Regions from separate parts of the Pseudoxanthomonas sp. SGNA-20 genome, predicted to be linked through region 2. Evidence: riboswitches for the same ligand, from Rfam matches in the RefSeq annotation. Region 2 holds a riboswitch; the other holds the start of a gene.

Region 1 (3,404 bases), on a different contig from region 2:
AGCGCCAGCGCGTACTCGCGGCCGGGCTGGTTGTACCAGGCCACGGTCTCGTACTGGCGGTCGAACACGTTGCTGGCCTTGGCCTGCACGGTCCAGGCCGGGGACAGGGTCCATTCCAGGCGCAGGTCGAGCAGGCCGTAGCCCCCCAGGCGGGTGGTATTGGCCACGTCGTCGTAGCGCCGGCCGGCGCCGCTGACGGTCAGGCCGGCGGCGAACGCGCCGAAGCGGCGGTCCAGGTCGATCCGACCGCTGCGGCGCGCGCGCCGCGGCAGCCAGTTGCCGTCGTTGAGGCCGTCGCTGTCGTTGCGCGGATCCAGCCAGCTCAGTTCCAGCGCCAGGTCGAAGCCGGCCAGCGCGGTGGCCGCGGTCAGCTCGGCGCCGCGGATGCGGGCGCGGTCGATGTTCACCAGGTTGAAGCCGGTGTCATAGCCGATCAGTTCGTCGATCCGGGTCTGGAACACGTCCACGCCCAGGCTCCAGCCTTCGCCCTGGCCGTGCACGCCAAGGTTCACGCTGCGCGACTCCTCCGGTTCCAGCAGCGGATTGCTGAAGCCGGGGTAGTACAGGTCGTTGAAGGTCGGTGCCTTGAAACCGGTCCCGGCGCTGGCGCTCAGCCGCCAGGTTTCACCCAGGGCCAGGCCGTAGCCGAGGCTGCCGGTGGCGTGGTTGCCGAACTGGGCGTTGTCGTCGTTGCGCGCGCTGGCCTGCAGCGAATGCGCGCCGAAGCGGCCCTGGTACTCGACGAAGGCGCCGAGGTTGTCGCGGCGGCCGCGCTCGAAGCCGGCGCTGCTGGAAACGCGGTCGTCCTGCCAGTCCAGTCCGGCGCTGAACAGCTGCCCCGCGCCGAAGCCGGCGTCCAGCTGCAGCGAGGCCAGGTCGCGGCGGGTACGGTAGCTGTTGACCAGGCGGCGCGCGCCGTCCTGGCGGTAATAGCCCTCGGCGTCGTCGCGGGTGCGGCCGGCCTGGGCCTGCAGCGAGACGCGCTCGCCCAGGCGCCAGTCCAGGCGCGCGCCGGCCACCTGCTGCAGGTTGTCGGCCTCGTTGCCGCTGTACGGGCCGCCGTCGTACTCGTTGCGGCTGTCCGAATCCAGCAGGTGCGCCTGCAGCTCCACGTCCTCGCCAAGCTTGGTCCCGGCGCGCAGGTTGAGCGAGTTGTTGCGGTGGCCGTCGCGGTCCGGCTCGTCGACATAGCAGCCGGCGCCCCAGCCGGCGGCGGTGCCGCGGCAGGCGTCGAAGCCGTCTTCCTCGCGGTGGCCGGCGCGGGCGGAGACCCAGCCGCGCTCGCCGCGCCAGGACAGGCCGGCATTGGCCTCGCGCAGGGCGTGGCTGCCCACCCCCAGGCGCAGGTCCTGGCGCAGGCCCTTGCCGGCGCCGCGGGTGAACACCTGGATCACGCCGCCGATCGCCTCCGGGCCGTACAGGCTCGAGCGCGGTCCGCGCACGATCTCGATCCGCTCCACCTGGTCCAGCGGGATGTCCTGCAGCGCCGGCATGCCGTTGCTGGCCGCGCCGATGCGCATGCCGTCCACCAGCATCAGCACGTGGTCGGACTCGGTGCCGCGCAGCATCAGCGCGCTGACCTTGCCGTGCCCGCCCTGGTTGGACAGGTTGACGCCGGCGCGGCCGCGCAGCAGGTCCTGCAGCGAGCCGGCCTGGCTGCGCTCGATGGTGGCGCGGTCGATCACCTGCACCGGAACCAGGCTCTCGTGCACGGACTGGACGGTGCGGGTGGCGGTGACCACGACCTCGTCCAGGTCGGTGGCGGCCTCCAGCGCGCAGGCGCTGGCCGGCGCCAGGGCCGCGGCCACGGCAAGGCATAGGGGACGGAACGGGAACGGCTTCATGCATCTCTCCTGCTGTCGCGCACGCCCGCGCGACCGGTGGCGTGGGGCTGCGAGGGAGAGAGGCAAACGCCAGGCGCGTGCGACCGCACGCGGCTGCCGCCCGCAATGCCCTCCGCATCGCAATCAGTCGTCTTCCGGGCCGGTCTCCGGGCTCGCGGGCGAACAGGCGCATGGCCTGCTCCATCCGGGCGCCTTCCCATGCGCGGGGCACAGTGGCGGTGTTGCCCGGACTTGTCCTGCTTACCGTTGCGGGGGCAGCGCCGGAATGTCCGCGCGGCCCTGCGGCCGCGACGGAGTCACCGGCTTCCCGTTTCAACCGCGGCCCATGCCGCGGTCACCCGAAAGTGGGCGCAGTCTATGCCTATCGGCGGGGGCGGGCAATGGAGCGGGATGGCGGGCAGGCCGTGCAGCCATGCCCGCGGACCGTGCGGTCAGCGTAGCGACTGCACGAACGCGGCGGCGATGGCTTCCAGGCCGGCCTGGTCCTCGGCGTCGAAGCGGTCGGGCTCCGGGCTGTCCAGGTCGAACACGCCGAGCAGGGTGTCGCCGCCCACCAGCGGCACCACCAGCTCCGAGCGCGAGGCCGAATCGCAGGCGATATGCCCGGGGAAGGCGTGCACGTCGGCCACGCGCTGGGTCTGGCGGGTACGCGCGGCCGCGCCGCACACGCCCTTGTCCAGCGGGATGCGCACGCAGGCCGGCAGGCCCTGGAACGGGCCCACGACAAGTTCCTTGCCGTCGTAGAAGTAGAAGCCGACCCAGTTGAGCGCGGGCAGGGCGTGGTAGACCAGCGAGGACAGGTTGGCGGCGTTGGCGACGCGGTCGCGCTCGCCGTGCAGCAGGCCGCGCACCTGGGCCAGGAGCTGTTCGTACTGTTCCGGCTTGCTGCCGGTAAGCGGGATGGCGGAGAAGGACATGCGCGCATGTTACCCGCAGCGCTGGCCGGGCATCGCCCGGATCGCGGGATGCTGCGTGGCGCGTATGATCCGCCGGCCGCATCGTGCGGCCGCCTGGAGTTGGACATGGACCTGCGCAGCCTCGACCGCCTCTACGTCACCGGCACCGATACCGGCGCCGGCAAGACCGTCGCCAGCTGCAGCCTGCTGCATGCGCTGCGCCGGACCGGGCGGCGCGCGGTGGGGATGAAGCCGGTGGCCAGCGGTTGCGCGCTGGTGGATGGCGCCTGGCGCAACGAGGATGCGCTGGCGCTGCAGGCGGCCAGCGCGCCGCGCCCGGCCTACGCCGACCTCAACCCGTTCGCGTTGCCGCAACCGCTGGCGCCGGAACTGGCCGCGCGCGCCGCGGGCATCGAGGTCGCGCTGCCACCGCTGCTGGAGGCCTTCGCCCGCCTGCGCGCGCAGGCCGACGTGGTCGTGGTCGAAGGCGTGGGCGGCTGGGCCGCGCCGTTGGCCGGCGACCTGGACCAGGCCGACCTGGTGCGTGCGCTGCGCGCGCCGGTGGTGCTGGTGGTCGGGATGCGCCTGGGCTGCCTCAACCATGCGCGGCTGACCGCGCGCGCCATCGCCGCCGACGGCCTGCGCCTGGCCGGCTGGATCGCCA
Region 2 (3,404 bases):
TCCACCTTCCACGCGCCCTTCTCGTAGTAGGGCCAGGTTTCCAGCGACAGGCCGGGTGCGGCCACCGGGCGCCGGTAGTCCTTCTTTTCCTCGTAGTAGAACGCCGAGTAGACCGGGTCGATCGAGGCGCTGGAGCCGGCGATCTGCGCGGTGGACATGTTCGGCGCCACCGCCAGCAGCCAGCCGTTGCGCAGGCCGTTGACCGCCACCTGAGCGGCTAGGTCCAGCCACTCGGGCGAGTTGTAGCCGCGTTCGCGGAAGTAGGCGCCGGTGTGCCAGTCGCTGCCAGGGAAGGCCGGGTAGGTGCCCTTTTCCTTCGCCAGCTCCATGCTGGCCTGGATCGCCAGGCGGTTGATCCGCTCGTACAGCGCGTCGCTGTAGTCCTCGGCCTCCTTCGAATCCCAGTGGATGCCCTTGAGTGCAAGCAGGTGGTGCCAGCCGAAGGTGCCCAGGCCGATCGCGCGGTACTTGCGGTTGGTGATGGTCGCCTGCGGCACCGGCAGCTGGTTGAGGTCGATGACGTTGTCGAGCATGCGCACCTGGATCGGTACCAGGCGCTCGAGCACGTCGCTGATCAGGTCGCTCTGGCCCTCGGCCTGGACCACCGCGCGGCCCAGGTTGATCGAGGACAAGTTGCAGACCACGAAGTCGCCAGCCTGCCTGGTGGTCACGATCTGGTTGCCGGAGATGACCTCCTGGATCATCCGGGTCGGACTCTGGTTCTGGAGGATCTCGGTGCACAGGTTGGACGAGTACACCATGCCGCAGTGCTTGTTTGGGTTCTTCCGGTTGACCTCGTCGCGGTAGAACATGAACGGGTTGCCGGTCTCCAGCTGCGAGACCATGATCCGCTTGAACAGGTCGATCGCCTTGACCGTCCTGCGGCCGATGCGCTCGTCCTCGACCAGCTCCTGGTACTTGCTGCGGAAGCTGCCCTCGCCGCGCTTTTCGTCGTAGAAGTCCTGCAGGTACCAGCCCTTGGCCTGCTTCACCTCGTGCGGGTCGAACAGGTACCAGTCGCCGCGCCGCTCCACCGCCTCCATGAACAGGTCCGGGATGCACACCGCGGTGAATACGTCGTGCGCGCGCAGGCGCTGGTCGCCGTTGTTGAGGCGCAGGTCGAGGAACGCCTCGATGTCGCGGTGCCAGATGTCCAGGTACACCGCCACCGCGCCCTTGCGCTGGCCCAGCTGGTCCACCGAGACGGCGGTGTTGTTGAGCTGCTTGATCCACGGCACCACGCCGCCGGAGGAGTTGGGCACGCCGCGGATCGGCGCGCCGGCGGCGCGCACGTAGCCCAGGTATGCGCCCACGCCGCCGCCGCCCTTGGACACGCGGGCGATGTCGGTGTTGGAGTCGTAGATGCCCTGCAGGCTGTCGTCGACGGTGTCGATGAAGCAGCTGGACAGCTGCCCGCCGACCTTGCCCGCGTTCTGCAGGGTCGGGGTGGCCACGGTCATGTACAGGTTGGACAGCGCCCAGTACGCCTCGCCCACCAGCTGCATGCGTCGCTCACGGGGCTTTTCGTCCTGCATCAGGTACAGCGCGATGGTCAGCCAGCGCTCCTGCGGCAGCTCGTAGACGTTGCGCGCCGCGTCGGTGGCCAGGTAGCGGGTCGCCAGCAGGTACAGGCCGTTGTAGGTGAACAGCTTGTCCCGCTCCGGGTCGACCAGGCGGCCGGCCTCCTCCAGCTCCTCCTTGGAATAGGCGCGCAGGATGTCGTTGGAATAGATGCCGCGGTCGGCCAGGCTCTCCTGCAGGCCGACATAGGAACCGTACTTCTGTGCCACGTCGTAGAAGCGGTTGCGGCTGGCGCGCTTGTACAGGCGGCGCAGGTACAGGCGCGCGGCGAAGTACTCCCATTCCGGCGCGGCCAGGTCCACGCGCGCCTCCGCCTCGCGGATCAGGTGGTCGACCAGGTCGTCGGCCGACAGCGCTTGCTTGCGCGCGACGAAGCCCAGTACCGCGCGCTTGTAGCCGTCGATCTCAAGCTGCGGGAACTCGGCGTGGATGGCATCGATGCTGCGCTCCAGGCGCGCCGGGTCGAATGGCAGGCGGCGGTTGCCGGCCTCCTTGGTGATCCAGGTGGTGGCTGCCGGCGGCGGGGCCGGTGCGGCCGCGCGCACGGCGGCCGGGGTGGGAACCGGGGCGTCGGCAAGCGCGTCGCCGGTGGCGGCCATGGCCGCGGTGGCCGGGGCCGCGTCGGCGACCAGTGAGGGGGTGTCCTGGGATGTCATGCGCATCCTCCGTGGCGTGATGCACCCCGCGTCCCTCCCTCGGGGAACGCGGATCCGGTGCGGATGCGGAGGATGCGAAGGCAGCGTCGCAACGGCCGCGACGCAGCGCGGCTGCGGCGGACCCTGCTTCGCCAGTCTTCCCCCCTCCGGGGATTCCGTGACCGGCACCGCGCGGTGTGCTTGGCGCGGCTGTCGGCAGGTCTTCGGACTTCCGGACGTGGAGGTTTCCCTCCGCCTACTTCCGCCGCTTCCCAGGCCCTGGCCCAGTGCGTTGGTGCGGGTTCGTTTCCGGTTACCGCTGCGGGGCAGTGCCGGATTCGCCTTGCGGCCCACCGGACTTCCCTTTTAAACCCGCGCCGCGGCGCGGGTACCGACGCGACACAAGATAGTGGGGTACCAGGATCATGGCAACCCCATATCTCGGAACAGGTACCCTGTTGGCGGACTCGTCCGGGCCGCCGCCTGCGCCAGCCCCGCGCATTTGCGACACTGCCGGCATGCGCATGCCTGCCCCCGACCCCAGGTCCGTGGCCAGCACCCTGGTGCTGGGCAGCCTCGCCCACTTCCTGCTGGCCGCGGTGGCGGTGCAGGCGCTGCGCCCGGAATACGACCCCTGGCTGGCGCCGCTGAGCCTGTACCTGTCCGGTGCCTGGAGCGCGTGGCTGCGCGCGGCGTACTACGGCCTGGCCCTGGGCATCGTGCTGCTGGCGCTGGAACTGCGGCGCACGCTGGAGCCGTGGGCGCGCTACGCGCTGGTGCCCGTGCTGCTGTGCGGCGGCGCGCTGGCGCTGGCGGCCACCGCCGCCTGGCCGGGACCGGCACCCGGGTACCCGGTGGACGACCTGGAGGCGCTGGTCCACCGCATCGCGGCGATGGCCGCGTTCCTGCTGGTCGGCAGCGGCATGCTGCTGCAGTCCGCTGCGCTGCACCGCGATCCGCACTGGCGCGGACGGGCCCTGGCGGCGCTGCTGCTGGCGCTGCTGGCCTTCGCCGGGCTGTGGCTGCACGCGTTGTGGCGCGAGCTGCCGCGCGGGGCCTCGCAGAAAGCGGTGGTCGCGCTGTACCTGTCCTGGCTGTGGCTGTGCGCCTGGCGCCTGCGCACGGCGCCGCGCTGAGGCTCAGGCGCGGTGCGGGGTGGCCAGGTACTCGGCGCTCTGCATCTCGATC

Evidence for each region. A riboswitch is a leader RNA that binds a small molecule or an ion and turns the genes downstream of it on or off. The one in region 2 is predicted to bind cobalamin.
Region 1: linked by a shared signal. The riboswitch ahead of btuB (TonB-dependent vitamin B12 receptor) and the one ahead of EIM48_RS04735 (ribonucleoside-diphosphate reductase subunit alpha) in region 2 are both predicted to bind cobalamin.

Annotation. Positions count from the first base shown of each region.
Region 1 is NZ_RRYK01000003.1:72,845-76,248, forward strand. It holds gene btuB (TonB-dependent vitamin B12 receptor) at 1-1,844, opposite strand, end outside; cobalamin riboswitch at 1,964-2,201, opposite strand; gene EIM48_RS07335 (GAF domain-containing protein) at 2,276-2,761, opposite strand; gene bioD (dethiobiotin synthase) at 2,867-3,404, shown strand, end outside.
Region 2 is NZ_RRYK01000001.1:1,061,750-1,065,153, forward strand. It holds gene EIM48_RS04735 (ribonucleoside-diphosphate reductase subunit alpha) at 1-2,237, opposite strand, end outside; cobalamin riboswitch at 2,414-2,627, opposite strand; gene EIM48_RS04740 (DUF998 domain-containing protein) at 2,741-3,352, shown strand; gene zapE (cell division protein ZapE) at 3,356-3,404, opposite strand, start outside.